2 regions of the Kribbella sp. NPDC050459 genome follow, and region 1 is predicted to be linked to the other one. Evidence: predicted binding sites of a transcription regulator. Region 1 holds the regulator's gene; the other holds the start of a gene.
What was found. The regulator LexA, encoded in region 1, represses DNA repair genes until DNA is damaged. The targets are predictions, from matches to a motif close to TCGAACANNTGTTCGA.

Region 1 (15,014 bases):
TCGACCCCCGCATCGTCACCCAGCGGTACGGCGCGTTCCTGCGCGCCTCCTTGCCGCCGATGTGGCCGACCGCCGATCGTGAGAAGGTGCTCGGGGCCCTGAAGCGACTGCAGACGACATGAGCCAGTCATGAGCCGGTCATGAGTCCGGTGACCGGTCCGCCGGTGCTGCCGATGATGGCGGCGCTGGGACAGATGCCGTCCGGCGCGGGCTGGTCGTACGAGATGAAGTGGGACGGCATCCGCGTCATCGCCGAGGTCGACGACGGCGTCTGCCGGCTCTGGTCGCGGAACAGCCACGACGTCTCCGGCGGGTACCCGGAGCTCATCGGTCTCGCGGACGCGCCGGGCCTGCGTCTGCCCGCCGTGCTGGACGGAGAGATCGTCACGCTCGACGAGAACGGCGCGCCATCGTTCGGCCTGCTGCAGCGGCGGATGCACGTCCGCGATCCACGCCAGCTCCGGCATCTGATCACCGAGGTGCCGGTCTCGGTGCGGCTGTTCGACCTGCTCCGCTTCGACGGCCAGTGGTTGCTGGACGCAACGTACGACGAGCGCCGCGGGCTGCTCGAGTCGCTGGACATCGGCGACCCGTTCTGGGAGGTCCCGCCGGCGCTGACCGACGGCGACGAGGCGCTGGAACAGTCTGCCGCGCAAGGGCTCGAGGGCGTGGTGGCGAAGCGCCGCAAGTCGCGGTACCTGCCGGGCCGGCGCAGCTCCGACTGGATCAAGATCAAGCCCGTGCAGACCAGGGACGTCGTCTTGTGCGGCTGGCATCCGGGGGAGGGGAACCGGGAAGGAAGAATCGGCTCCTTCTACTGCGGCGCCTACTCCGACGGTGAGCTGGTCCTGATCGGCAAGGTCGGCTCCGGCCTCGACTTCGCCACTCTGGACATGCTGAGCGCCGAGCTGACCGGGCTCGAGATCGCCAAGCCGGCCTTCGACCCGGCCGGCATCCCCACGACGGACCGGCGGCGCGCGCACTGGCTCGACCCGGTGCTGGTCGCCGAGGTCACGTTCTCCGGCTGGGGCGGCGACGGCCGCCTCCGGCATCCGGTATGGCGTGGTCTGCGCCTCGACATCGACCCGGAATCGGTTCTCGTCGGACGCGACTGAATGCATTCAGGTCCGGTGACGACATGCAGTCCCGGGCGGAAATGTTCGAAATGCGGTGAATGTTCTGCGGCGCTGAGACGCTTTCTGTTCAACTGTCGCAGAAAATGCCGGGAATTCAGTCGTTCGTTTCCCGGGACGGGGCCGGGACCGCGAGTGCGGCCTCGATCTTGTCGACCAGCTTCTCCGGCGAGTTTGTCGGCGCGTAGCGCGCGATCACCTGGCCGTCCCGGCCGACCAGGAACTTGGTGAAGTTCCACTTGATCCGGCCGCCGAGCAGGCCGCCCTGCTCGCGCTTCAGCCAGTTGTACAACGGGATCGTGCGGGACCCGTTGACGTCGATCTTGGCGAACATCGGGAACGTGACGTGGTAGATCGTCGAGCAGAAGTTCGCGATCTCGTTCTCGTCGCCGGGCTCCTGGTGGCCGAACTGGTCGCAGGGGAAACCGAGCACCGCGAAGCCCTGCCGGCGGTAGGTCCGGTAGAGCTTCTGCAGACCCGTGTACTGCGGGGTCTGGGCGCATTGCGACGCCGTGTTCACCACCAGAAGCACCTGATCGCGGAAATCGGCAAGAGACTGTTCATTGCCTTCGATCCGGCGCGCGCTGAAGTCATAGACAGTCGTCATGACTCAATGCTGACACGACACGCCCGACTTCGCTCGCCGTCCGATATGTCAGACTCGGCGCAGAACTGTTACGACCTTTCCGAGAATGATCGCGTCCTTGCCGTCGATCGGCTCGAAAGCAGGGTTGTGTGGTAGCAGCAGGATCTCGGTCTTGGTCTTCTTGAACGTCTTCACGGTTGCCTCGCCGTCGATCATCGCGGCGACGATGTCGCCGTTCTCCGCGGTCGGCTGCTGACGGACCACGACCCAGTCGCCGTCGCAGATCGCGGCCTCGATCATCGACTCACCCTTGACCCGCAGCATGAACAGCGTGCCCTCGCCGACCATTGCCTTGGGCAACGGGAAGACCTCTTCGATCTCCTGCTCGGCGAGGATCGGGCCACCGGCGGCGATCCGGCCGACGACCGGCACGTACGCCGCGTCCGGGTGCGCGTCACCGGCGCCGGTCTCGTCGTACGCCGTCTGGCGTACCGGGCCGAGCGCCGACTTGCGGGCCGCGGCGTCGACCTCGCCCGGGTAGCGGACCTCGATCGCGCGCGGCCGGTTCGGGTCGCGGCGGAGCAGGCCCTTCTGCTCGAGGACCCGGAGCTGGTGCGACACCGAGGAGGAGCTGGTCAGGCCGACCCGCTCGCCGATCTCGCGCATCGACGGCGGGTAGCCGCGGCTGTCCACCGAATCGCGGATGACGTCCAGCACGCGGCGCTGGCGCGGGGTCAGCCCGGTCGCGTCGGCCGGCCCGTCGGGCAGCTCGGCGACCGTGCGGTCCGCCTTGCCCGCCGACTTGTCGGCCGCCTTGTCCACGGTCTCGTCCTTGCTGGAACCGCTCGGCGTCCTGGCCATCGCTGATTGCTCCTCGGGTCGGGCCGGCGATCGTCCACCGGCCGAAGCTTGCTCGACTGAGATGACCGTAGACCGAATCCTGAGATTCTTCAAACATCTGTTCGAAGGCGTGTCGGTTCGCATGTTTGTTCGGGTGTCAGGTTATAAGGCGTGCGCGGGGTGTTGCCGCGGCAGGGAATTTCCTGGGCGTGTCCCGGTTGGAGGTGGTTGCGCGACGGGTGGCTGTCGGTTAATCATTCGTACAGGCGTTCGATCGAACAGGTGTTCGGGTCGGTCGGATGAGGCGGTCTCCAGAACAGACCGGGGCGGTGGGGTGGGGACCGCAACGAAACTGTCGGAGGCAGCCGATAGACAGGAACCAGCACCGCAGAACGCGCACCGACCGAGGTCTTGGAGGATCCGATGAGCACAGCAGCTGTCGCCGCCGACGTGCCGGCCCCGCGCCGCTCACAGCAGGCGTCGCCACGGCCCCTGCGCGTGGTCCCGCCCCCGGTCTCCCACCCCACCACCCCGACCGGGCGGCGTTTGGCTGAGCCGGTCGCGCGCTCCGCGTCGCCTGCGGCGGTGCCGTCGCCGGTGGTCGCGCCGCGCCGCCGCCCGCGGATCGAGGGTGCATCTACCGACCGGCTCCCGGTGCGCGGCTGCTCGGGGGAGTCGCTCGGGCGAGAGATCCACCCCCAGCAGCCGCTGCGCCTCACCCGCCGCGGCCGGATGCTGCTGACGGCCGTGTCGGTCCTCGTCTTCGGCGCCGCGATCCTGGTCCTCGGCCTCCGCGTCGCAGGCGTCCTGGAGCCCGGGCCGCACTTCACCCACACCGTGCCGGTGCAGGTCGCGCCCGGTCAGACCCTCTGGTCCATCGCCGAGGACACCAACCCGAGCGTCGACCCCGTGACGGTCGTGGAAAAGATCGCCGACCTCAACAAGCTCGCCACGCCGGCCGACATCCTTCCCGGCCAGACCCTGCAGATCCCGGTCGTCGGCTGATCACCGCGCCTTGACGGCGTAGCCCATGTAGGACACGCGAGTGCTCGCTACCTGCCCGACGTCCAGCGCCCGGCTGAACTCGCCGATGCTGATCCCGCCCCGCCGCACCTGGACGAAGTTCCGCAGTACGCCGAGCTTGCGAGCCCGCACCCCGAGCCCGGCGATCTCACCCAGCCGCAGCCCGTGCCGGCGCAGACCCTCGGCGAGTTCGGGCGGCTTGATGAACATCGCCCAGGCGTGCCAGGTGACATCGGAGGCCCTGGTCAGCCGCCAGTCCTGCATCACCTTGATCACCAGGATCTTCGACGCGAACGTGCGATTGATCGTGTCGAACAGGTAGACCCCGCCCGGCTTCAACACCCGAGCGGTCTCCGCGAGCACCTGGTCCAGATCCGCGACATGCTCGAGCACGTCACAGCAATACGCGAGATCGACACTCTCGTCGGCCAGCGGCAGATGTTCGCCGGCCGCGACGACGTACCGCACGTCCAGGCCGGAAGTGCTCGCGTGACCGACGGCGGTACGGACCGAAACCTCCGACGGGTCGACGCCGATCACCCGGCACCCGAGCCGGGAGAACTCCTCGGCCAGGAAACCGCCGCCGCTTCCGATGTCGACGACACACCGCCCGGCGGGATCGGTCCCGGTCCGTGCGAGTACGTCGCGGAAGTACGCGAAACGCCCCGGCGTGAAGCTGCCCTGCAGCAGGTTGAGCGGATTCTCCTCGTCCCACCAGCCGTCGCCGATCCGGTCGTACACCTGGTTGTCGATCCGCATCGCAGCCCCCTGCCGAAACTCTCCGGCAGCGTCGGCGTCCGATCAACGGGTCGGGCCACGCCATTCGTCCTCGAGCAGCGCGTACACGTACTCGTTCGCCCATTCGCCCTTGAACCACGCGGCATCCAGGTGATGTGCCTCCCGGCGCATCCCGAGTCGTTCGAGCAACCGCGCCGACGCGGTGTTCCGGTCGTCGAGGATCGCCACGACCCGGTGCAGCCCGAGCTCGTCGAAGCCGACCCGCAGCATCTCCCGCGCAGCCTCCGCCGCGAGCCCCTTGCCCTGGTAGTCCGAATGCAGCGCGAAGCCGATCTCGCCCTGGCGGTCGGCTGCGCTGGCCCACTTCAGCAGCACCTCGCCGATCACGGTCCCGGTCTCGCGCAGCTCGATCGCCAGCACCAGCCACTGCCCGTCCTCGGTCAACTCACCCTGCGGCAGCTTCCGCTCGAGCGCGGCCCGGGTCTCCTCCCGGTTCCGCACCGGCCACGGCGTGTACCGCACCACCTCCGGGCGGGAGTGGAACGCGAAGAGGTCGTCCAGGTCGTCCATCCGGTGCGGCCGCAGCTCCAGCCGCTCGGTCAGCAACGGGTACGCGGGTCGGAATCCAGTCACGGCACCATCCTCGGCTACTCTGTCTAACAACGTTAGACAGTACCTCCGACCCTCGACCCCGGACAACGAGATTCCGTGACCAGACGCGATCCTTCGTCCCACGCCGCGGCCGGCATCTCCGTCGCCGCGATCGCCGATGCCGCCCTGGCCGTCATCCGCACCGACGGCGTGGACGGCGTCACGATGCGCGCGGTCGCGGAGCGTCTACGCGTCCGTGCCCCGTCGCTGTACCACCACGTCCACAACAAGTCCGAGCTGCTCGACCTGGTCGCCCGGAACGCCTTCGACCAGTTCACCGCGGACACCACGGCGTACGAGGAGCTCACGACCGTCGACGAGTGGATCGAGCTCACCCGGTCCGGCTCGCTCGAGTTGCGCGCCTTCTATGCCGACCATCCAGGGCTCGCCGGGCTGATCCAGTCCAAGGCGGCACCGGACCGAGACCGGGGCGCCGGCTCCCGGGCCGCGTTGATCCGCGCCCAGATCGAGGCGCTCGTGCGCATCGGCGTACCGGAGTCCGACGTGCGTCACCTCTTCGAAGTCACCGCCAGATGGAGCCTCGCCGCCGTCGTGTCCGATCCGCCCGACGACTTGTTCGCCGCCGGCCTCGACCTGTTCCTGTACGGCGTACGCGCCCGGTTGCTCGAGCTGCTCAGCTGACGGTCGCCAGCCACAGCTCGGCGTACCGCTTGCCGTCCACCGCCGTCGCGACCCGGATCGGCGTCGCCGGCCCGTGCGGGTCGTTCGCGACATCGGCCGCGTGCCGCGTGTCGACGATCGTCCGGCCGCGCGACCAGCCGCCGGACAACTCGATCCGCACCGGGTACTCCCGGGTCGTCAGGCCGGACGGGTCGATCACCGCGCACACCGCGCCGCCGTCGCCGATGCTCCCGCCGTCGGACCCGAACCGCTCGCTGCGCTTCTCGATCAGCTTCCCGGCCAGCTCCGCCGAGGGGGATCCGCTCAGCGCGCGGGCCTGGTCCAGTGTCACGACGACGTCGTAGAAGACGTCCAGGCCGTACATGGTGAGCGGGATGCCGAGGTCGCGGGACGCGGCCAGCACGATCGCGGCCGCCTCCGGGTCGGTCCAGATGTTGAACTCCGCCGACGCCGTCGCATTCCCGATCCCGGCGGCTCCGCCCATGAAGACGATCTCGCGCAGCCCGCGCGCCGCCTCCGGGTACGTCCGCAGCAACAGCGCGATGTTCGTCAACGGCGCCAGCGGGATCAGCGTGATCAGCTCGCCGGTCGCGGCGGCGTCGCGCAGTACGTCACGCAGCAGCTCGACCGCATGCCGGGGGTCGGTCGGGCGCGTCGACCGCGGCCAGTCCAGGTCCCCGAGCCCGTCCTCACCGTGCACGTGCCGCGCCGCCCGCACCGGCTGGATCAGCGGTACGGCGGCGCCGCGAGCCACCGGTACGTCGGGACGGCCCGCGGCGTCGAGCACCGTGAGGGTGTTGCGCACGACATCGTCGATGCCGACGTTCCCGCCGGCGCATGTCACTGCCTTCAGGTCGAGCCCGGGATGCCGCGCCGCCAGCAGCAGCGCACACGCATCGTCCAGTCCTGTGTCGACGTCGAGAATCACCGGCTTCATGCGCACATCCTCGGGCATGCCGCTCAGGAGCGCACCAAGCGTGCGATCGCGGCGGACGCCTCCTTGATCTTCTGGTCGGCCTCCGGACCGCCGGCCGCGGCGGCGTCGACCACGCAGTGCGCGAGGTGGTCGTCGAGCAGGCCGAGTGCGACCGATTCGAGTGCCTTCGTCATCGCCGAGATCTGGGTGAGGATGTCGATGCAGTACTTCTCGTCCTCGACCATCCGCTGCAGCCCGCGGGCCTGGCCCTCGATGCGCTTCAGTCGCGCGAGGTACGCCTTCTTGTCGCCGATGTAACCGTGTTGCGCATGCTCGCCGGCCGGTTCGGTCACGCTCACCACATCCTCCCTGGGTCCCGCTGAACCCTATCGCCCACGGGATCACTCTTGCGCTTTCGGTAGATACCCCCCTATGGTATCCGAGCAATCCAAGCTATACCCCATACCCGTAGGGAGTTTAGATATGAGTGAGACGACGTCGTCGCGGCGGTGGTGGGCGCTTGCCGTCATCGCCGCGGCGCAGTTCATGGTGATCATGGACACCTCGATCGTCGGCGTCGCGCTGCCGAAGATGCAGTCCGACCTCGGCTTCGGACCGGGCAACCTGTCGTGGGTCTTCAATGCGTACGTCGTGGCGTTCGGCGGGCTGCTGCTGCTCGGCGGCCGGTTGTCGGACCTGCTCGGCGCCCGTCGCGTCTTCGCGGCCGGCTGGGGCGTCCTGCTCGTGGGGTCGCTCGTCGCGGGGCTCGCGACCGGTGTCGGTGCCGAACTCGCGGGCCGGGCGGTGCAAGGCATCGGCGCCGCGCTGATCGCCCCGTCGGCGCTGACGCTGCTGATGATGCTGTTCGGCGCGAACCCGCGTGAGCTGACCAAGGCGATCGCGTTGTACGGCGCTGCGGCGCCGGCCGGCGGTACGGCGGGCGTGTTCCTCGGCGGCGTGATCACCGAGTACCTGTCGTGGCCGTGGGTGTTCTACCTGAACGTCCCGATCGCGCTGGCGGCCCTGCTCGCCACGCCGGCCTTGATGCCGCGGGCCGCCGCCCGACCCGGATCTGTCGACGTCTTCGGCGCGCTGACCGTGACCGGTGGACTCGCCGCGGGCGTGTACGCGATCGTCCGCGCCCCGCAGGTCGGTTGGGCGTCGGCGTCGACGCTGCTGGTCGGCGCGCTGGCCGTCGTACTGCTCGGCGTGTTCGTCTTCGTGCAGGCCAAGCGGCGGGAGCCGTTGATGCGGCTCGGGATCTTCGCGACGCCGAACCTGGCCGCGGCCAACGTCGCGCAGTTCCTGCTCGGCGCGGCCTGGGTCCCGATGTGGTTCTTCCTGAATCTCTACCTGCAGCAGGTCCTCGGGCTGAGTGCGTTCCCGAGCGGGGCGGCGCTGTTGCCGATGACCACGTTCATCATGCTCGGGATGATCGTCGTCGCGCCGAAGCTGATCGCCAAGGTCGGCCCGAAGAACACCCTCGTCGGCGGTATGACGGTCCTCACCGCCGGACTGGTGATCTTGTCGCTGCTGCGTCCGACCGGCTCGTTCTGGCTCGACGTACTGCCGGGATCGCTCGTCGCCGCGGCCGGCATGTCGCTGGCGTTCATCCCGAGCCTCGGCATCGCCCTGTCGTCGGCGCGACCCGAGGAGGGCGGACTCGCGTCCGGCATCGTGAACACCAGCTACCAGATCGGTTCCGCACTGGGGCTGGCCGCGATGACCGCGGTGGCTGCTGCGAACGGCGCCGACCTGCTGGACGACGCGGCGGCGCTGACCGACGGGTACTCGGCGGCGCTCATCGGCGCCGCGGTGATCGCGGCCGTGGGCGCCGTGCTGGCCGGTGTGACACTGCGGACACGGAAGGCTCCGGCCGAGCCCGGAGCGGAGACCGTTGCGACCGGCCGATGAGCTGTGGACAACTCCCCGGGGCGGCTTCGGCCGGCTCCGGGGAGTGGTCTGTGCGGGCCGTAGTTTGCGCCTCGAAAGGGTCGTCGCGGCGACGCCACGCGGGAGTACACGGGGCCGCTTCGGTGTTGAAATCTGTGACACGCCCGGGCAATCCGGGCGTGCTTGCAAACTGTCGGAGCAGCGATCTAGGATCCCTATATGTAGTGGTTACACGGGTGTAATTTTCCACAGGTAGTGGTTGGTTGCACACAGGTTCTACACAAGTTGTCCCCGGGCCGATCCACAACCCACCCCCTCCGGGGTGGTCACGGGAGGAGTGTTCGCGTGCACTGTCCGTATTGCCGGCACGCCGACTCCCGGGTGGTCGACAGCCGGGTGGCCGAGGACGGCGGAGCGATCCGCCGCCGGCGGCAGTGCCCGGTCTGCGAGAAGCGGTTCACCACCGTCGAGCAGATGCAGCTCACGGTCGTGAAGCGCTCCGGCGCGACCGAGCCGTTCAGCCGCGAGAAGGTCATCAACGGGGTCGGAAAGGCGTGCAAGGGCCGGCCGGTGAACGCCGACCAGTTGGCGCGCCTGGGTCAGAAGGTCGAGGACGCGCTGAAGGGCGGCGGCTCGCCGGAGGTGCCCGCGCACGAGGTCGGACTGGCGATCCTCGGGCCGCTGCGGGAGCTCGACGAGGTCGCGTACCTACGGTTCGCGAGCGTGTACCGGCAGTTCGAGTCGGCTGACGACTTCGAGACCGAGATCGCGCTGCTGCGGGCCGAGAAGGAGCCGCAGGGCACCGAGCCGGGCCAGTTGAAGCCGACCCAATAGCCGACCCAGTAGACGTAAACCGGGGGAACGAGAAGTAGTTCCACAAGTAGTGGCGTCGCGCAGTACTCCAACGGGGCGGTCCCGACAGACCGCGGTAGTAGACACAGGGCGAGGAGCAACCATGACAGAGACGGTGACCGGCCACTCGGGGTCGACCAAGAGGTCGGCGGCCGGGTTCCGGGGGCGCAAGAACGCGCCCGCGGGACTCACCATCGAGCGAGTCTTCAGCACCGAAGGCGTGCACCCGTACGACGAGGTGACGTGGGAGCGTCGCGACGTCGTGCAGCAGAACTGGAAGACGGGTGAGACGGTCTTCGAGCAGCGCGGGGTGGAGTTCCCCGACTTCTGGAGCGTGAACGCCTCCACTATCGTCACCACGAAGTACTTCCGCGGCGCACTCGGCCACGACAACCGGGAGTGGAGCCTCAAGCAGCTGCTCGACCGGGTCGTGAAGACCTACCGCAAGGCCGGCGAGGAGCACGGCTACTTCACGTCGCCGCAGGACGCCGAGGTCTTCGAGCAGGAGATCACCTGGCTGCTGCTGCACCAGTACTTCAGCTTCAACTCGCCGGTCTGGTTCAACGTCGGGACGTCCTCGCCGCAGCAGGTGTCGGCCTGCTTCATCCTCGCCGTGGACGACTCGATGGAGTCGATCCTGAACTGGTACAAGGAAGAGGGCCTGATCTTCAAGGGCGGCTCGGGCGCCGGTCTGAACCTGTCCCGGATCCGCTCCTCGAAGGAACTGCTCCAGTCCTCCGGCGGCACGGCGTCCGGCCCGGTCAGCTTCATGCGCGGCGCGGATGCGTCGGCCGGCACCATCAAGAGCGGCGGCGCCACCCGGCGCGCGGCGAAGATGGTCGTGCTCGACGTCGACCACCCCGACATCGAGGAGTTCGTCGACACCAAGATGCGCGAGGAGGAGAAGATCCGGGTCCTGCGGGACGCGGGCTTCGACATGGACCTCGGCGGTCGCGACATCACCTCCGTGCAGTACCAGAACGCGAACAACTCGGTCCGGGTCTCGGACGAGTTCATGCGTGCGGTCGAGGAGAAGGGCGAGTTCGGGCTGCGCGCGCGGCTGGACAACTCGGTGATCGAGACCGTCGACGCGCGGGAGCTGTTCGACAAGATCTCCCAGGCCGCGTGGGCCTGCGCCGACCCCGGCCTGCAGTACGACGACACGATCAACGACTGGCACACCACGCCGGAGACGGGCCGGATCACCGCGTCCAACCCGTGCTCGGAGTACATGCACCTGGACAACTCGTCCTGCAACCTCGCCTCGCTGAACCTGATGAAGTTCCTCCGCGACGACGACCTGTTCGACTCGGAGAAGTTCGTCCAGGCCGTCGAGCTGATCATCACCGCGATGGACATCTCGATCTGCTTCGCGGACTTCCCGACCGAGGCGATCGGCGTCACCACCCGCGCGTACCGGCAGCTCGGCATCGGCTACGCGAACCTCGGTGCGTTGCTGATGGCAACGGGTCACGCGTACGACTCCGACGGCGGCCGCGCGCTGGCCGGCGCGATCACCTCGCTGATGACCGGTACGTCGTACAAGCGGTCCGCCGAGCTGGCCGGCATCGTCGGCGCCTACGAGGGCTTCGAGCGGAACAAGGACGCCCACACCCGGGTGATGCGCAAGCACGCTGCGGCCAACGACGCGATCCGGACCGTGCACGAGATCGACAAGGACGTCCAGAAGCACGCCACCGCGGCGTGGGAGGGCGTGCTGAAGATCGGCACCAAGAACGGCTGGCGGAACGCGCAGGCCTCGGTGCTCGCGCCGACCGGCACCATCGGCTTCATGATGGACTGCGACACGACCGGGATCGAGCCGGACTTCTCGCTGGTCAAGTTCAAGAAGCTGGTCGGCGGCGGTTCGATGCAGATCGTCAACACGACGGTCCCGCGGGCGCTGCGTCAGTACGGCTACACCGAGGAGACGATCGAGGCGATCGTCGAGTTCATCTCGGAGCACGGCCACGTCGTGGACGCGCCGGGCCTGAAGCCGGAGCACTACGAGATCTTCGACACCGCGATGGGTGAGCGGGCCATCAAGCCGATGGGCCACGTGCGGATGATGGCGGCGGCGCAGCCGTTCCTGTCCGGCGCGATCTCGAAGACGGTGAACCTGCCGGAGACCGCGACGGTCGAGGAGATCGCCGACGTCTACTTCCAGGGCTGGAAGCTCGGCCTGAAGGCGCTCGCGGTGTACCGCGACAACTGCAAGGTCGGTCAGCCGCTCGCGGACGCGAAGGCGAAGAAGGCTTCGGAGGCCGTTGCCGCCGAAGCTGCCGTCGCGGAGAAGATCGTCGAGAAGGTCATCGAGTACCGGCCGACCCGCAAGCGCCTGCCGAAGTCGCGGCCGTCGCGGACCACGTCGTTCACCGTCGGGGGCGCCGAGGGCTACATGACCGCCGGCTCGTACCCGGACGACGGTCTCGGCGAGGTCTTCCTGAAGATGGGCAAGCAGGGCTCGACGCTCGCCGGTGTGATGGACGCCTTCTCGATCGCGATCTCGATCGCGCTGCAGCACGGCGTGCCGCTGGAGACCTACGTCCAGAAGTTCACCAACCTGAAGTTCGAGCCGGCCGGTCTGACCGACGACCCGGACGTCCGGATGGCGCAGTCGATCATGGACTACATCTTCCGCCGCCTGGCGCTGGACTACCTGCCGTTCGACGAGCGGGCCGCCCTGGGCATCTACTCGGCGGAGGAGCGGTCCCGGCAGCTCGACACCGGTTCGTACGAGCCGGTTCCGGTCGAGGTGTCCGAGGCCGAGTCGCTGAAGACGGTCGAGCCGGCCGCCGAGATCGAGAAGCCCGCTGCGGTGGAGGCCGCCTCCGCGAAGCCGGTGAAGGGCGAGGCGCACACCACCGCCGAGATGCTGGAACTCATCACCGGCACCTCCGTGGACGCCCCGCTCTGCTTCACCTGCGGCACGAAGATGCGCCCGAGCGGCTCCTGCTACGTCTGCGAGGGCTGCGGCAGCACCTCCGGCTGCAGCTGATCCACCGGCCGGTCCAGCCGGCACCAGCTGAAAGCGCCACGGCCCCCGGGAACTTCCCACTTCCCCCGGGGGCCGCAGCGCGTCTACCGTCGAGCTGTGGAGGGGATCGACGGTCTCCTCGCAGCCGGGGAGAACGCCCTCGGCGCCGGGGACTGGGTCGCGGCTCGGGCCGCGTTCGGCGAGTCGGTCACCATCTCGGCAACGGCCCGGGGTCTGGCCGGACTGGGGGACGCCCACTGGTGGCTCGGCGACGTCGGCGCTGCGTTCGCCTGCTGGGAACTGGCCTACGGGTACTACCGTCGTACCGATCCCGCGCAGGCCGTGTTCACGGCGATCGGCCTGAGCCTGCTGTACGACGCCAACTTCGGTGACCGTGCCGCAGCGCGGGGCTGGGCCGCGCGGGCGGTCCGGGTTTCGTCGCAGGTCGGCAATCCGGTCGTGGCTGCGTGGGCGTCGCTCGCGCGGGCAGGCTGTACGGACGACGCATCGCAGGCCGCCGCGGCGTCCGAGGCGGCGTACGAGGTCGGGGTCGAGGCGGGGGATCACGATCTCGAGTTGTGCGCCTTGAGTTTGTGGGGTTCGGCGCTGATCAACCGGGGACACGTGCTCGAGGGCACGGAGTTGCTGGACGAGGCGCTGGCGGGTGCGCTCGGCGGTGAAGGCACCCGGCTCGACACAGTCGTCTTCACGAGTTGTCTCCTGATGCGCTCCTGCGTCCGCGGCGCCGATTTCCTGCGCGTCGTGCAGTGGACCCGATCGCTCGACGGCTTCATCGAGCGGTACGGCTGTCCGTACCTGCACGCGACGTGCCGGGCGTCGTACGGCGCTGTTCTCGCCTGCACCGGTGATTGGCCGCGGGCCGAGACGGAGCTGTCCGCGGCTGCGGAGCTCGCGCGGGACGCGTTGCCGGCCGTGCAGGCCGAGGCGGCCGTGTTTCTCGCCGATCTTCGCTTGGCGCAGGGGCGACTGGCCGAGGCACGGCGGCTTCTCATCGGGTTCGAGGACCGCACCGTCGTACAGCCTGTGCTTGCTGCCGTTCAGCTGGCCGGCGGCCAACCGGCGGTGGCGATCTCGCTGATCCGACACCAGCTCGATCGGGCCACGCCGTTGGAGGAGGCTCGGCTGCGGGAGGTGCTCGGCCGGGCCTGTCTGGCAACCGGTGACGCGGCCGGTGCCGCTGCGGAGGCTGCTCGGCTGACTGCGCTCGGCTCCAAGACCGACAGCGGTCTGATCGCTGCCCGTGGCGCCCGCCTGTGTGGCGTGACCTTGATCGCGGACGGTCGGCATCATGACGCAGTGCCACGGCTTTCGGCGGCGCAGACCTGGTTCGGCTTGCTGGAGATGCCGCTCGAGGTCGCGCGCACCCGGATGCTGCTGGCCGACGCCATGGCTCCCGATGAGCCGGCTGCTGCGGTCGCGGAGGCCCGGATGGCTCTGGCGGTGTTCGAGGACCTTGGCGCTGCGGTAGATGCCGATGAGGCCGCGGCCTGGCTCCGCTCGGCCGGCGCGGGTGCGGCCCGCCGTGGACCTCGTGGTGTCGCGCTGCTGACGAAGCGCGAGTACGACGTACTGGCCGTACTCGCGGAGGGCCTGCCGAATCCGGAGATCGCTGCCCGGCTGTACATCAGCCGCCGGACCGTCGAGCATCACGTGGCGAGCATCCTGTCCAAGCTCGGCGTACAAGACCGGACCGAGGCCGCCGCCTGCCTGACGAGGGCGACCGAATAGGCCGTGCCGGCAATGTGTACTGGTCGTTGGGAAGCGCGGTCAGCCGGAGACGTAGCTGACCGCGACGACGCTCGAGCTGCTGCCCTGATCGACCTTCTTGCCATTGACAACCAGTACGACGCTGATGCCGTCGGCCCCCTTGGTCTTGCGGAGATTGACGGTATACGCCCCCTTCGAGGACTTGACCTGGAAGGTCGCGGAACCACAGCCCTGCTTCGTGGTGGTACCGATTCTGCCCGCCCAGCAGGTCCTGTTCGACGTCGTGATCTTGACCGTGGCGCCGGACTGCGCCGTCGGTTTCGGCTTTCCCTTGCTGCTGGTCGACCTGCCGCCGGGCGTCGTGGTGTCGAGCGGCTCGCAGGCGGTCAAGCCGAGCGTTACCAGGGCAGCGACCGTAGGGACGACCCATCGACGGACAGACATGGCGCGACCTCCCGTCAGCCGGTCTCGATCGTGACCTTCGGCGTCACACTGACCGGCTTCAGTTCCTTCCGGACCAGCGCGTCGATCCCGGACGACGCAGGCGTGCTCTTCGCCGCTGCGAGGCGATCGGCCTTGGTCCGGGACGAGAGCTGAGCCTGGAGCTCATTGGCCAGCGCCTCCAGCTGCTGCCGGCCCTGGCGGGAGAATGCGCGGTGCTTGCTGGTGACGACCACGAACTGCACCGCGACGGCCGCTGACGTGCAACCGCTGCAGGCGGCGTTCACCGCGAAGGCGCGGTTCCTGGCAGCCAGCGTCGTACCGGGCCGGATCACGATGACCTGGACGGAGACGCTCGTGGCGCGACAGTTGCTGCAGCTCGACCACGCGTTGGCGAGGTTGTCCGCTGTCGGCTTCTTTGCCTTGTTCACATAGACCACCTGTACGGCGGCCGCCGTACCCCTGCACCCGTCGCAGGTGGCGGAGGCGCTCGCCACCGCATCAGCTTGCACACGTTTGCCCCGCGCCCGCTCGACCATGGCGGTGCGGTCGGTGTCCGAACCGCCCGGCGTCCCCGGGTTGGCCGACGCGACC
Region 2 (15,014 bases), on a different contig from region 1:
GCGGGCCGGCGGGCGCCGTACACGGTCTCGAGTACTTCGGAACGCCCGGAGCCGACCAGTCCGGCCAGGCCGACGATCTCTCCCGCGCGGACCTCGAAGTCGATGCCCGAGAACTCACCCGGCCGGCTCAGGCCGACGACCTCCAGGAGGACGGGCGCTGCGGCCGGGACCTCGGTGCGCGGCGGGAAGACGTACTCGATCGACCGCCCGGTCATCAGCTGGATGAGCTCCTTGGTCGGCGTCTCGCGGGCGTCCAGGCCGGTCGCGACGGTGGTGCCGTCCTTCAGCACCGTGACCCGGTCGCCGATCTCCCGGATCTCCTCGAGCCGGTGCGAGATGTAGACGACCGCGACCCCGCGGTCGGTCAGGCCGCGGATCACCCGGAACAGGTTCGACACCTCTTCCGGGTCGAGCACGGCCGACGGCTCGTCCATCACGATCAGGCGGGCGTCACGGGACAGTGCGCGGGCCATGCTGACGATCTGCTGCCCGGCGGCCGGCAACGAGCCGACCGTGCGATGCACCGGGATCTCGGCGTGGCCGAGGCCCTGCAGGATCGTGCGTGCCTTCGCGTTCGCCTCGTGGGTCCGGCTGAAGCCGTAGCGGGACGGCTCGTGGCCGAGGAAGACGTTCTCGGCGACGGTCAACTCCGGCACCAGGTCGAGCTCCTGGTAGATCGCGGCGATGCCCCGCTGGATCGCCGCGGTCGGGCTGTTCAGCTGCACCGGCTCGTCGTTGATCCGGATGGTGCCCGCGTCCGGCTGGTGGGCGCCGGTCAGCACCCGGATCAGCGTGGACTTGCCGGCGCCGTTCTGTCCGAGCAGGCAGTGCACCTCACCCGCGCGGACGTCGAGGTCCACGCCGTCCAGCGCGCGGACGCCGGGGAACTCCTTGACGATCCCCGTCATGGTCAGCAGATCGGTCATGCCGCGACCCCGATCCGGGTCGGGTCGACGAAGATCTGGTCGAGCGAGATCTGCGCCCCGCCGCGGACGGCCGCCGCGAAACCGAGCTCCGACCGGACGACCCGGCAGCCGCCGCCGTCCGGTGCGATCACGCGGTCGCGGATCGCCTTCTCCAGAGGTTCCTTCAGCCACGGCCCGAGGACGGCGAAGTAGCCGCCCAGCACGAGCACGTCCGGGTTCAGGATGTTCACCAGGATCGCTCCCCCAATCCCCAGCCAGGTGCCGACGTCCTTCAACGCGGACAGCGTCCGCGTGTCCCCCGCTTCGGCGCGCCGGGTGATCCCGGCCAGCCGTTGCTCCACGTCCAGCGACGGGTCCCGCACCGGGTCGTCCCTGTCCGTTGCCTTATGCAACAGTGCGGTCAGCCCGACGACGGTCTCCCAGCACCCGGTCCGCCCGCACCCGCAGGTCCGCCCGGGCGGGGCGACCGGCATGTGCCCGACCTCGCCGCTGTACCCGCGGCCGCCGCGCAAGAGGTGCCCGTTCGACACCATGCCGCCGCCGACGCCGACCGCGCCGGTGAGCAGGACGAGGTCGTGGGGCGGGCGGTCCTGGCCCGCGTCTGCCGCGCTCTGGAGCTCGGCGTACGCGGCGAGCGCCGCCAGGTTCGCCTCGTTGTCGACGTGCAGCGGATAGCCGGGGTCGCCCAGCCGGGTACGCATTTCCTGCGCGACCGAGACCTCGCCCCAGCCCAGGTTCGGTGCGAGCTTCAGCTCCCCGGTCTCGCCCTCGACCAGACCCGGTACCGCCAGCGTCACGCCGGCGAGCTGCCCGCCGCGGGCATCCATCGCCGCGAGCGCCTCCCGGACCAGGTCGGCCAGCCGGTCGAGCGTCGTCGCCGGCTCGAGATGCGCGACGTCCAGGGGCACGCGCTTCTCCAGGACCACGCGGCCGGCCAGGTCGAGCGCCGCGACCGCCAGGTAGTCGACGTTGATCTCGGCGCCGACACCGCAGACGCCGGTGCCGTCGAGCTCGACGAGCTGGCCCGGGCGGCCCAGGGCGCGACTGGAGTCGGCCGAGCCTTCGCGGAGCAGGCCGCGCTCGACGAGTTCGGCGACCAGGCTGCTGACGGTCGCCTTGTTCAGGCCGGTCTCCTCGGCGATCCGGGCGCGGGACCGCGGGCCGAGGTCGCGGACGTGCCGCAGGACCACCGAGAGGTTGTTGCGCCGCAGCGACACGTGATCGGCGGCAACGCCCCGGCTTCCCGGGCGGCGGCCGTCGGTCAAGGTCATGCGAGCACCCCCTGTGCAGACTTTGTCTGTTGATCCAACAAACTAAGTCCACGCCTTTTCGTCGTCAAGAGTTCGTAACAGTCGAGTTCTTGCAGCGCTTTGTGGGGTTTTGTACGCTCACGGAGCTTTCTCCTGCCCGCCCCCTCCAGGAGCCCGCCCATGAAGCTCACTCGTCGTACCCTCCTCGCCGGCACCGCCGCAGCCGCGCTCGCCGGCAAGACCCAGTTCGCCTTCGCCGCCAGTCCCCCGGGCGACGTCGTCGGCAAAGTCACCGTCGGCTACCAGGGCTGGTTCGCCTGCGCCGGCGACGGCGCCCCGATCAACGGCTGGTGGCACTGGAGCCAGAACTGGGGCCAGCCGCCGTCGCCGACGAACACCGCGATCGTCAGCTGGCCCGACGTCCGCGATTTCACCGCGACGTACGAGACGGCGTACCCCAACCTCGGCAACGGGCAGCCGGCGCGGCTGTTCTCGTCGTACGACCAGCAGACGGTGAACACGCATTTCCAGTGGATGCAGCAGAACGGCTGCGACACGGCCGCGCTGCAGCGGTTCAACCCGACCGGCGGCGAAGGCCCGACGCGCGACGCGATGGCGGCGAAGGTGCGCCAAGCCGCGGAGCAGTACGGCCGCAAGTTCTACATCATGTACGACGCGACCGGCTGGACGTCGATGCAGTCCGAGATGAAGGCGGACTGGATCAACAAGATGCGCGCCTACACGTCCTCACCGGCGTACGCGCGCCAGAACGGCAAACCGGTCGTCTGCATCTGGGGCTTCGGCTTCAACGAAGCGAACAAGGCGTGGCCGGCCGACGTGTGCCTCGACGTCGTGAACTGGTTCAAGGGCCAGGGCTGCTACGTCATCGGCGGCGTGCCGACGCACTGGTTGCCGGGCAACGAGGACTCGCGGCCCGGGTACCTGGACGTGTACCACGCCTTCAACATGCTCTCGCCGTGGATGGTCGGCCGGATCAGCGACATCGCGGGCGCGGATCACTACTACAACAACGTCAACCAGCAGGACCAGGCGGACTGCAACGCCCACGGGATCGACTATCAGCCGTGCGTGATCCCCGGCGACCTGCAGTCCGGGCACCGGCGGCACGGCGACCTGATGTGGCGCCAGTTCTACAACCTCACGCGCGTCGGCGTGCAAGGTCTGTACATCTCGATGTTCGACGAGTTCAACGAGGGCAACCAGATCGCCAAGACCGCGGAGACGTCCGGCTGGGTCCCGGCCGGCTCGGGGATCCGCGCCCTCGACGAGGACGGCACGGCCTGTTCCGCGGACTACTACCTGAGGCTGACGAACGACGGCGGGCGGATGTTCAAGGGGCAGGCGCCGCTGACCGCGACGCGCCCGACCGTACCGATGCCCGCAGCCGGCGCCGGCGTGATCTTCTACGAGCACGTGGACTACGGCGGCGCGGCCGGCGCCGTGCTTGCCAAGGGCAACTACTCACGAGCGCAGCTGCAGGCGGCCGGCGTCCCGGACAACTGGGCGTCGTCCGTGCGGGTGCCGGCCGGCTGGACAGTGACGGTCTACGCCGAGGACAACTTCGGCGGGCAGTCGTGGGTACGGACCGCGGACACGCCGAACTTCGTCGCGCTGACGCCGAACGCGAACGACCAGCTGACGTCCTGCCGGATCTCCTAGAACAGCTCCATGCTGTCGGCGGTGGCCGTGATGACCGGGTTGTCGAAGTAGAGGCGGCAGGCGATCGCGTGGCCGGTGCAGGTGAGCAGGGCCGGCCCGGCGGCGTCGACGACCCGGTACGCGACCGGGTGCTCGCAGCGCTCGACCTCACCCTCGTTCTCACGGCCACAGCCGAGGACGTGGCAGGTGACGGTCTCGCCGACGTTCATCAGCGTCAGGCCGTGCTCGGGGCAGACGCCCCAGCCGACGCCACAGGCCTGTCCCTCGTTCGCGGCCAGGCGGACGAGTTTGCCGGCGGTGACCTCCAGCCTGCTCGCCAGGTCGCGGAAGGTGGTCGCGGCCTGGTCGAGGTCCTGCCGGAACCTGCGCAGCTCGACGGACTCGGGCATGTTCTGCGTCGCGGCGTGCAGGTCCTCGGCGAGCGTCATCGCCGCGACCGCGATCTCGTCGACCCGGACCGGCGTGTTGAACTGCCGCAGCGTCGTGCCGGACGTGTCCCGCGGCCGGTCGCGCACCTCCGACAGCCACTCCGAACGCCGTACGACGTCGGCCGGCTGACCTAGCTGGATCTCACCGACCTGCTGCCCCGACTGCCACTCGGACGCCGGTTCACGGTGCGGAGCTGATTGCGGAGCGTGACCGTTGGTGCCGTTCGCCGCTGCGTCCCCGCTCTTCGGGAGCCGGCTTTCCTGCGCTGTCCGCCCGTTCATAGAGCCTCACTCGTCCCAGTCCCCTGTGGTGCCTCGGTGGCCGATCGTGCCATGCGTCCGGTACCCAGGACCAGAGGAAAAACGACAGCGTGACCCACCGCTCCCCCATTTTCGCAGACAGCAACGAACACCCCCAGCAAAACCGAGGATTCCCCGCCGGAGGGCCACTGAATCACACCGTTCGGGTTACCGAACGCGATCTTTGCATTTCCGTACGGAGCGTGGTCACATAGTCGCTGTCAGCTGTCGACGGAGGAAGTCCACGGTCCGGGTCCGGGCGTGGTACGCCGAGTTCGGCGGATCCTCGCGCAACTCCCGGGTGAGCACCGAGTGCGCGGACCGCCCGTACCCGTCGGGGTTCCCGGGCGCCGAGTCCAGCTCGATCACCTCGAACGCGTCGCCGAGCTGCGCACGCAACGTGACGAACCTCTCGGCCGGCGACATCCGGTCCCGGCTGAAGCGCAGCCCGAGGACGCAGAGCCCGTCGGCCCGGGTCCGCTCCTTGACCTTGTCGAGTTCTTGCGGCGACAGGCCGGGATCCCGCCGCAGCTTCGGCGTCACTGCGAACGGCGTCGACGGCTGGCTCAGCACCGGCGCGGTCACCACGTCCTCGACCGCGGTCGCGAGCGCGAACCCGCCGGAGAAGCACATCCCGACCACACCGACGCCCCGGCCCGGCGTCCGCGCGGCCAGATCGGTCGCGACGGCCCGCAGGTACCTCGTGATCGGGCGCTCCGCATTCGCCGCGAAGCACCGGAACTCCTTCGAGACGCACAACCGGGCGATCACGCCGAGCGTGTAACCCGGGGTCTCGGCGCGTCCCGGCGTACCGAACGGCGACGGGATCACGACGGTGAACCCCTCGCGCACCAGATGCTCACCGAACGCGGCCACCTCCGGAGTCAGCCCGGGGATCTCCGGGATCAGGACGACACCAGGTCCCTCGCCCTTCTCGAAGCAGTCATAGGTCAGGCCGGCACCGGCGAACGGCGCCCTCCGCCAGGAGGCCAGATCCGCGGTCATGGCGCGTAGTGTTGCACGGCGCCGCCCGCGGACAGGTCCACGAGCGTGTGGGCGAGGGATCTCGCATCGGCCAAGACCCCGGCCAGGTCCATGGTCGTCAGTCGGCGGTCGCGCACCACGACCTGACCGGCGACGAGGACAGTGACCACGTCGGAGGCTCGGACCGAGTAGACGAGCGCGGCGCGGGGGTCGTGCAGCGGCTGGTTGTGGGGTGCGCTCAGATCGACGAGGACGATGTCGGCCTGCCGGCCCGGCTCGAGTACGCCGATGCGGTCGGCGAGGCCGGCGGCCGCGGCACTGCCCCGGGTGGCCAGACGGAGGGTGTCGGACAGCGTCATCCACTCGGCGTCGTGTTCACGTTGCTTTTGGGTGAGGGCGACCATCCGCATCGCTTCCCAGACGTCGAGGGTGTTGTGCACGGCGGCGCCGTCGGTGCCGATGCCGACGTCGACGCCTGCTGCGCGCAATGCCTTGATCGGGGTGACTTCGCCCATCGCGAGCTTCAGGTAGACCTTCGGGCAGGACGCGACGGTCGTCCCGGCGTACCGCTCCAGGATCGGCAGGTCGTCCGCGCGGATCCCGCAGCCGTGCGCGACGAGGGCACCTGCGTCGAGGACACCGGTCCGTTCGAGCACCTGGACCGGTGTGACGCCGTGCTTGTCGAGCGAGGCCTGCGTCTGACCGTCGGTCTCGGCGGCGTGCAAGTGGATCCGCAGCCCTTCCGCCCGCGCGAAGTCCGCCGTACGCCGGAGGTCGTCGTCGGTCACCGTGTACGTCGCGTGCGGGCCGAGGCTCGCGGTGATCCGCGGATGCCGCTGCGCGAGCTCTCGTGTCGTCTCGAACGCATTGCCGACGGCCTGGTCACCCGCCGAGGAGAAGAACGTCGGCGCGAGGTCCGCGCGGATCCCGGACTCGACCGCGGCCTCGGCGATCTGGTCGGCGTGGAAGTAGTGATCGACAAAGGTCGTCACCCCACCCAGCAACATCTCCGCACACGCCAGCCGAGCCCCGACCCGCACCCGCTCCGGCGTCAGGTTCACCTCCATCGGCCAGATCCGCCGGTTGAACCAGTCCGCGATCGCCAGATCCTCGGCCGCCCCGCGCATCATCACCATCGGACTGTGCGTATGCGAGTTCACCAGCCCAGGCACCGCCAGCAACCCGGTCCCGTCCACAACCTCAACACCCGAACTGCTCCCCCAACCGCCCTCCGCCCCGGCTGAGGTGGGCGTGATCGCGACGATCCGGTCGCCCTCGACAGAGATGTCCTGAGCTTCGTCGACGCGGCAGTCGCCCTGCTCGGGCACGACCAGGACGGACACGTTGCGGATCAACAATCGCGACATTCATCCTCCAGCCCGGCCGGCTCGTCGACGTACAGAAGTCTTGTCCATCCCCGGGTCCACCCGATGGGTGCCGTGGGGGTCGACGTGGAAGGTGAACCCGTGCGGCGTACTCCATTCGAGCGTGCTTGGGCCGACCCGATGCACCGACCATCCGCGGGCATGCGTCTTCACCCGATGACCGAACCGGCCGAGCGGCGCCAGGTTGGCCGTACTGGTCTGGCCTCTTGGTCCGTGAGGGTCGTACGGCTCGATGTGGTCGAGGTCGATGCGGTCGCTGCTCTCGCGGGTGCCGTACGGGAACAGCTCGACGGGGTGGATCAGCCGAACCCGCTCTCGAATGCGGGTGGGGATCTCGTACGCGTCGACACTGACCGCGTCGTTCAGATCGATCACAGGCTTCACGGTGTATGGCCCATGCCCGACCAACTCGGCCAACTGACCGGCCAGCAGCGGCCCGATGCCCTCGGCGCGCACAACACCGGCACCACTCGCCAGAGTCTTGTCGGTGAGATGCACGATCACCTCGGTCTGTCCTGGACGCACCTGTCCCCTGGACCGACCTGCCGGATCGGTCCGCCTGATCGAACCGGCGGCGTAGGCGTCCTGTTTGATCTGCGCGAGCCGTCCGTCGAGCGCCCGCAACGCGGCAGCATCCATCGCAGACTCGTCGTCATTCCGAGCCTCCGGATCAGCCAACCGGCTGCCATACGGATCAACCGGCAGATCGGGATCACACGGCCCTGACGCTTCCAACCACGGATCCTCCACCGGCCCGACTGGCTCCTGCGGATCAAACAGCAGGTCATCCTCGCCGCCCGGACACGCGGCCCCGACCCTCTCGGCCCGCAGAATCACCCCGCTCCCCGAACACACGCGATCGCCCGTCATGGCCTCGGTCGACGCAACCGCAGCGTCGCCGGCCGGTGCGGGACACGGCGTTGCCGTCGTATCTGGCGCGGCCTCCGGGCCGGCGTAGGCAGTCGCCGCAGCACGTACGTCACCAGACGCTCGGCCGCACGCCCCGCCGGGATCGCGGCGACCGGCGCCTCCGGCCAGAACGTCAACTCCGGCCCGGACATCAACTCCGTCCCGGACGTCCACCCCCGCATCAGCCCCGGCGCGCGCATCCACCCTCGCGTCGAGCCTCGCATCGGCTTCGGTCCGGGCGTCGGTCTCGGGGGCGGCTTGAGGTTGGGTGGCGGTGTTGGTTTGGGCTTGGGCGAGGAGTTCTTGGGTGAAGGCGGGGTCGCAGATGATGCCGACGGCTTCGGCGCGGCGGTGTTGCACGGGGCGGGTGTCGCCGAAGGTCTTCAGGGCATCGGCGATCGCGGCGATGGTCGCGTCGTGGCGGTTGACCGCGGCTGCGGCGGCTTTGATGTAGATGGACTTGTTGCCGTGCCCGTCGCCGCGCCCGACGAACACGCCACGGTCGGCGGCTGCTTCCGCGGCGTCGGTTTCAGCGAGCCCCGGATCGGCCTGCTTCTTGGCTGCGGCCACGATCTTGTCCAGCCGGTACGGGGAGATGGTGTCCACGATCGGCGCGACTCGCCGGTCCACGTACGCCGCGGCGCACGGGTCGAGCTTCACGCAGTACCGCACGATCTGACAGGCTTTCCACGGTGTCGCCGCACCGGCCTGGACCTGCGCCCAGATCCGCGGGAACCGGTGCCGCAACGCGAGGCCATCGGCGATGATCTGGCGGCCGACGCCGGGAGAGACGCCGAGCACGACGGCGAACTCGGCGACCGCGAACTCGGCGATCTCCGGGCAGCCCTCTCCACCGAGCACCACTGCGCGCTCGCCGCCGTCGCGGACGCGCCGGCCCGGCCGGACCTCGCACACCGCGGGATGGAACCGATCGGCGTAGACCTGGGCGCACTCCAGCACCCGCGCGTCGGCCCTGCTGGCGACCGCGCGGCATTCGGCCGCGGCCTCCAGCAGGTCGCGGGTCGGCAGCACACCGAGATCATGATCGAACATGTGTTCGATTCTATCGAATGTCTGACTGTGCGCCAAATCCGTCAAACTCACGGAATCCCATGCCTGCAAGGCGAAGCGGCGCATCCACCGACCGCCGCCGGGTTCGATTTCCGAGAGTCGGCGATGCAGATCGGGTACCGGGGGCGGACTGAGCGGCGGCTCAGACAGGAGCAGGTGGATCGCATCCCTCAGTAGGCGCTCGCAACACCACACCATGACCCCAGCCCCAGCGCTTAGCCCTTGGCGCTCACCGCAGATGAGGGACAGATGATGGGAACATTTGTTCGAGTTTCGGGTATGGTGGGCGTATGGGTGCTGACCTTCAGGGCTCGTTGCTGGATGCGTTCGCGGATCCGGAGTTGGGGTCGCTGGACGGGGTGTCGCGGACCGAGTTGGGGCGCGGGGCCTGGATCGATGTGCTTCCGGGGTGGTTGACGGGGGCGGATCAGGTGTACGAGCGGCTGGCTCGGGAGGTGCCGTGGCAGGCGGAGCGGCGGCAGATGTACGACCGGGTGGTCGACGTGCCGCGCCTGCTGTGCTTCTACGGTGAGAACGCCGAGCTGCCACTGCCGATCCTCGACGAGGCGCGGGATGCGTTGAGCGGGTACTACGCGGACGAGCTGGGTGAGCCGTTCCGTACGGCGGGGTTGTGTTTCTACCGCGACGGCCGGGACAGCGTGGCGTGGCACGGGGATCGGATCGGGCGCGGCAACCACGAGGACACCATGGTCGCGATCCTGTCGGTCGGCGAGCCTCGCGTGCTTGCCCTGCGACCGCGACCGGGCGGATCCAGCGGTCCGGTCGGCTCGACGGTGCGGTATCCACTCGGGCACGGCGACCTGATCGTCATGGGCGGCTCCTGCCAGCGCACCTGGGAACACGCCATCCCGAAGGCAGCCGGCCGCGTAGGCCCACGCATCAGCATCCAGTTCCGCCCCCGGGGAGTCCGGTAACCACCACACCCAGCCGACGGCCGGGACGAGGTGGCCGCAGACCGTCGGGTGGGCCGGTTCAGGCGGCGGCTGCGGGGGTGTTGGTGATGTCCGGGCTGTAGATGCCGTCTTTGGTGGCGATGTAGAAGCCGAGGAGGCGGATGCCGGCGGCGCGGCAGATCGCGGTGGCGGCTTGTGACCACTGGTTGTCCAGGTCGGTCAGGCGGGCGGGGCCGGGGCGGCCGAGGGTCAGGATGAGAGCCGCGTCGGGGGCGGTGCGGACCGCCGGGATGATCGGGTGCATGGCGGTCCCGCAGAGCTGGGCCGGGCTCGGACCCACGGCATGGGTCGACCGGTCGGCTGGGACGGCCTCAGGCGGGACGGCCGCAGCTGGGATGGCGTCGGCCGGGATGGCGTCGGCCGGGAGTTCGACGGTGACGGTGGCCAGGTAGTGGTCGTCGGGGGCGCAGATGAGGACTGTGAGGGTGCCTCGGCGGCGGTCGCCGTGGCTGACCATGAGGTCTACGACATCGGCTGTGACGGCGGGGTCGGTGAGCGGGCGGTCGGGCCAGGTGGCGGAGAGGTTCTCGAAGCTCATGCCTGTAAAGATGCCGCGATTCCGGCCGCCGGGCCGGGTTGTCCACAGCTGAAATTGGCCCATGTTCTGAAGGTGGGAATGGATCTCTCGGGTGGGCCGTTGCGCATCTAGGCTCGAGGACATGAGCAGCAGACTTGGGCAGATGCTTCCCCCGGCCGGAGCGCCGCGGGATCTCGCGATGGCGCAGTTGGCCAACTCGGTCGGGGACGGGGCGTTCGTCGTCACCTCGGCGTTGTTCTTCACCCGCGTGGTCGGGCTCTCGACCGCGGAGGTCGGGCTCGGGCTGACGATCGCCTGGCTGGTCGGATTCCTGGCGGGCGTCCCGCTTGGAAACCTCGCGGACCGGCGGGGAGCCCGCGGCACCGCGGTCCTGCTGGCGCTGACGACCGCGACAGCAGTCGCCTCGTTCCTGGTGGTCAGGAGCTTCGCCGGCTTCCTGATCGCCGCGGTGATCTACGCGTGCAGTCAGACCGGGCTCACCGCGGCGCGGCAGGCGTTGCTCGCGGGCCTGGTCGCCCCGGCGGAGCGGACCAGGATCCGCGCGTTCCTGCAGTCCACCGTGAACGCCGGGCTCGCGATCGGCGCGCTTCTCGGCGGCGTGGCGCTCCGCTTCGACAGCACGGCGGCGTACCTGACTGTGTTCGCGGTCGACGCCCTCAGCTTCCTGATCGCGGCCGGGCTACTGCGCCGGGTGCCGTCGATCGCGACCACGCTGCGCGTCGCGGGCGAGCCGCGGCTGGCCGTGCTGCACGACCGCCCGTACGCCGTGCTCGCGCTGATCAATGCGGTGATGCTGCTCTTCATGCCGCTGATCAGCCTGGTCGGCCCGCTCTGGATCGTCACCCGCACGAACGCGCCCAGCTGGGTCGTCGCCTCGCTGATGATCGTGAACACGCTCGGCGTGACGTTCTTCCAGGTCCGGATCGCGAAGAGCGTCAAGGATCTGCGCACCGCGTCCCGCAGCGTCCGGTACGCCGGTGTCGCGATGCTGGCCGCCTGCGCAGTCTTCGCGACCACCGCCGCCGGCCTGAGCGCCCCGCTCACCGCCGTCGTCCTCGTCATCGCCGCCGCACTCCTGACGCTCGGCGAGATGAAACTCGCCTCCGGCGCGTGGGAAATCAGCTTCGGGCTGGCCCCCGCCGACAAGCAGGGCCAGTACCAGGGCTTCTTCGGCACCGGCCCCGCGATCGCCCGGATGCTCGGCCCGGCACTGCTCACCACAGTGGTGCTCGGCTGGGGCCCGATCGGCTGGCTGGCCGTCGGTGCACTGTTCCTGGGGACCAGTTGCGCGACTGGTCCCGCCGTACGATGGGCTGCGCGGACGAGGGCCGTCAATGAGGACGCCACGCCGTCGCTGGCAGAGGAGAACGCCGCCTGATGGAGATTCCCGGACTGGTCGAGATCACAACGTACGACGAGCTGCGGGAGGTTGTCCCGCAACCACTGGCAGCCGCCGCAGGCAAGGCCCGCAAGGAGTTGCACGACCTCGACCGGGAGTGGCTCGCGGCCTCGCCGTTCTGCCTGATCGCCACCTCCGCGGACGACGGCACCTGCGACGTCTCCCCCAAGGGCGACCCGGCCGGGTTCACGAAGATCTTCGACAGCACGACGATCGCGATCCCGGAGCGGGCCGGCAACCGGCGGGTCGACGGGTTCACCAACATCCTCTCCAACCCGCACGTCGGGCTGATCTACTTCCTGCCCGGCCGCGGCGACACGCTGCGGATCAACGGCCGCGCCCGGATCGTCCGCGAGGCGCCGTTCTTCGACGAGATGGTCGTGAAGGGCAACCGCCCGCAGCTCGCCCTGCTGGTCGAGATCGAGGAGATCTTCCACCACTGCTCGAAGGCGTTCCTGCGCTCCCAGCTGTGGAAGCCGGAGACCTGGACCCCGGAGGCGATGCCCAGCCGCCCGCGGATCGCGAAGGCGCTGGAGCGGCCCGACGACGAGCTCGCGACGCTGGAGGAGTACTACGGCACGGCGTACGAGGAGAAGATCTACAAGGTCAAGTACTGAACTACCGCGGCGGGCGCAGGCCGATGTACTCCGTGGCGACGATGACACCGGCCCCGCCCGGCCTCTACGGTTCCGTACTGTGAGCACGACCGAGACGCCCCCGCCCCTGGGGGCACGAGTGCGCCGCGCGGCCCTGCCCGTGGCGCTTGCCGTGTTCTCGGTGGTCGGCACGTTCGGGGCGTCCCGCGGTCAGACCGACCGCCACGAGCCGGACTTGTTGATGGTGGTGCTGCTGCTGATCGGCTCACTGTCGCTGTACTGGCTGTGGACGAAGCCGATCCCGGTGCTGTGGGCAACGGTCCTTTCGACGCTGGTCTACATGCTCCGCGAGTACCCGTGGGGCCCGGTGGTGTTCGCGTTCGTGATCGCCGTGTTCACCACGATCCGCCTGGGGCACCGGCTGGCGGGCTGGCTCGGGCTGATCACCTTGTACGTCGGGCACGTCGGCGGGCGGATGATCCTCGGGATCAACGAGCAGGGCATCTATCAGGTGCTGCTCGTCGGCACCTGCTTCTGCGTCCTGGGCTTCCTCGCCGAGCTCTTCCGCGCGCACCGCGACCGCGTGATGGCCGCCGCGCGGACGCGGAAGGAGGAGGAGCTGCGCCGTGCCGGCGAGGAACGGCTGCGGATCGCGCAGGAGCTCCACGACGTCGTCGCGCACCACATCTCGCTGATCAACGTGCAGGCGTCCACCGCGCTGCACCTGGTCGACCGGCAGCCCGAGCAGGCCGCCCCGGCGTTGTCCGCGATCAAGGACGCGAGCAAAGAGGCGCTGGTCGAGCTGCGGTCGATCGTCGGCGTCCTGCGGCAGTCCGACGAGTCCGCGCCGCGGCAGCCGGTCACCGGACTCGATCACCTCGATCACCTGATCAGCCGGACCGAGCGGGCCGGCCTCGACGTACACAAGATCGTGCACGGCGATCCGCGGCCGCTGCCGGCCGGACTCGACCGCGCGGCGTTCCGCATCGTCCAGGAGTCGCTGACGAACGTCGTACGGCACGCCCGGGCGACGTCGGCGACGGTCCGGATCCAGTACGGCGAGCAGTCCCTGGTGCTTCAGGTCGACGACAACGGCGAGTCGCTGGCCGGTGCACCCAAAGAGGGCAACGGCATCTCCGGGATGCGCGAACGCGCCACCGCACTCGGGGGCACCCTGACCGCGAACCGCACACCGACCGGCAGCCTGCGGATCACGGCGACGCTGCCGCTGTGAACAAGCCGGCCGGTGTCAGGGCAGGCGGACGTGGGACGGGTTCAGGTCGGCCACGCGGGAGACGCCGAGCAGGGCCATCGTGCGGCGTACCTCCTTGGTCAGGATGTCCGCGGCCCGGGCGACACCGCGCTGACCGCCGGCCATCAGGCCGTACAGGTACGCGCGACCGACCAGGCAGGCGTCGGCGCCGAGCGCGATCGCCGCGACGATGTCGGCGCCGGACATGATGCCGGTGTCGAGGTAGATCTCCGCGTCGCTGCCGACCGCCTTCCGGACGTCCGGCAGGATCCGCAGCGGCGTCGGGGCGCGGTCCAGTTGGCGGCCGCCGTGGTTCGACAGCACGACCGCGTCCGCGCCGGCGTCCACAACCCGGCGGGCGTCCTCGACGGTCTGGATGCCCTTGACGATCAGCGGGCCGTCCCAGATCGAGCGCAGCCAGTTGAGATCGTCGATCGTCATGGTCGGGTCGAACAGCTTGTCGAGCAGTTCCGCGACGGTGCCGTCCCAGGTGGACAGCGAGGCGAACGTCAGCGGGCGCGTGGTCAGCAGGTTCGCCCACCAGGCCGGGTGCAGCGACGCGTCCAGGACGGTCTTCGCGGTGAGCGACGGCGGGATCGTGAAGCCGTTGCGGACGTCGCGGAGCCGGGCCCCGGCGACCGGTACGTCGACGGTGAGCATCAGCGCCTCGTACCCGGCGGCGGCCGACCGCTTCACCAGGTCCTCACCGGCCGTGCGGTCCTTCCACACGTACAGCTGGAACCACTTGCGTGCGTTCGGGCCCGCGGCCGCGACGTCCTCGATCGAGGTGGTGCCCATCGTCGACAACGCGTACGGGATGCCGACCTGCTCGGCGACCTTCACGACCGCGCTCTCGCCCTCGTGGTTCATCATCCGGGTGAAGCCGGTGGGCGCGAACGCGAACGGCAGCTCGGAGCGGCCGCCCAGGATCGACGTCCCCAGGTCGATGTCGGAGACGTCGCGCAGGATGGACGGCTGCAGCTCCATCTCGGCGAACAGCCGGCGGGCGCGGCGCAGGCTGATCTCCGCCTCGGCGGCGCCGTCGGTGTAGTCGAACACCGACCGCGGCGTCCGGCGCTTCGCGATCGCCCGCAGGTCCGCGATCGTCAGCGCCTTCTCCAGCCGCCGCTCGGTCGGGTTCACCGTGATCGGCTTCGGCCGCAGCAGCGGCTTCAACTCGGACCATTTGGGCATCTGGCGATCGGTCATCACGTCTCCCGGCTGAATCTGTGGTCGGACCACACCCTACCCTGTGGTCCGACCACACAGATAGGCTCGTCCACATGAAGAACTACGAGCTGGTCCTGCACCGGGTCGAGGCC

Region 2: a site for LexA is predicted at 9,188-9,203, ahead of AB0I12_RS03015 (alpha-ketoglutarate-dependent dioxygenase AlkB). Genes of this name have one in related genera too.

What each region holds. Positions count from the first base shown of each region.
Region 1 is NZ_JBFAJQ010000024.1:37,286-52,299, forward strand. Features, by position in the region: gene AB0I12_RS42025 (ATP-dependent DNA helicase) at 1-122, shown strand, start outside; gene ligD (non-homologous end-joining DNA ligase) at 141-1,115, shown strand; gene AB0I12_RS42035 (glutathione peroxidase) at 1,231-1,740, opposite strand; gene lexA (transcriptional repressor LexA) at 1,789-2,580, opposite strand; gene AB0I12_RS42045 (LysM domain-containing protein) at 2,983-3,564, shown strand; gene ubiG (bifunctional 2-polyprenyl-6-hydroxyphenol methylase/3-demethylubiquinol 3-O-methyltransferase UbiG) at 3,565-4,341, opposite strand; gene AB0I12_RS42055 (GNAT family N-acetyltransferase) at 4,384-4,953, opposite strand; gene AB0I12_RS42060 (TetR/AcrR family transcriptional regulator) at 5,029-5,613, shown strand; gene AB0I12_RS42065 (nucleoside hydrolase) at 5,606-6,550, opposite strand; gene AB0I12_RS42070 (metal-sensitive transcriptional regulator) at 6,574-6,891, opposite strand; gene AB0I12_RS42075 (MFS transporter) at 7,013-8,443, shown strand; gene nrdR (transcriptional regulator NrdR) at 8,768-9,256, shown strand; gene AB0I12_RS42085 (vitamin B12-dependent ribonucleotide reductase) at 9,378-12,272, shown strand; gene AB0I12_RS42090 (LuxR C-terminal-related transcriptional regulator) at 12,369-14,000, shown strand; gene AB0I12_RS42095 (hypothetical protein) at 14,040-14,423, opposite strand; gene AB0I12_RS42100 (hypothetical protein) at 14,438-15,014, opposite strand, start outside.
Region 2 is NZ_JBFAJQ010000001.1:627,529-642,542, reverse strand. Features, by position in the region: gene AB0I12_RS03050 (sugar ABC transporter ATP-binding protein) at 1-926, opposite strand, end outside; gene AB0I12_RS03045 (ROK family transcriptional regulator) at 923-2,197, opposite strand; gene AB0I12_RS03040 (lectin) at 2,357-3,856, shown strand; gene AB0I12_RS03035 (hypothetical protein) at 3,853-4,566, opposite strand; gene AB0I12_RS03030 (dienelactone hydrolase family protein) at 4,792-5,589, opposite strand; gene AB0I12_RS03025 (amidohydrolase) at 5,586-6,935, opposite strand; gene AB0I12_RS03020 (hypothetical protein) at 6,936-8,999, opposite strand; gene AB0I12_RS03015 (alpha-ketoglutarate-dependent dioxygenase AlkB) at 9,224-9,868, shown strand; gene AB0I12_RS03010 (hypothetical protein) at 9,927-10,445, opposite strand; gene AB0I12_RS03005 (MFS transporter) at 10,567-11,823, shown strand; gene AB0I12_RS03000 (pyridoxamine 5'-phosphate oxidase family protein) at 11,823-12,461, shown strand; gene AB0I12_RS02995 (sensor histidine kinase) at 12,541-13,674, shown strand; gene AB0I12_RS02990 (alpha-hydroxy acid oxidase) at 13,690-14,901, opposite strand; gene AB0I12_RS02985 (FCD domain-containing protein) at 14,976-15,014, shown strand, end outside.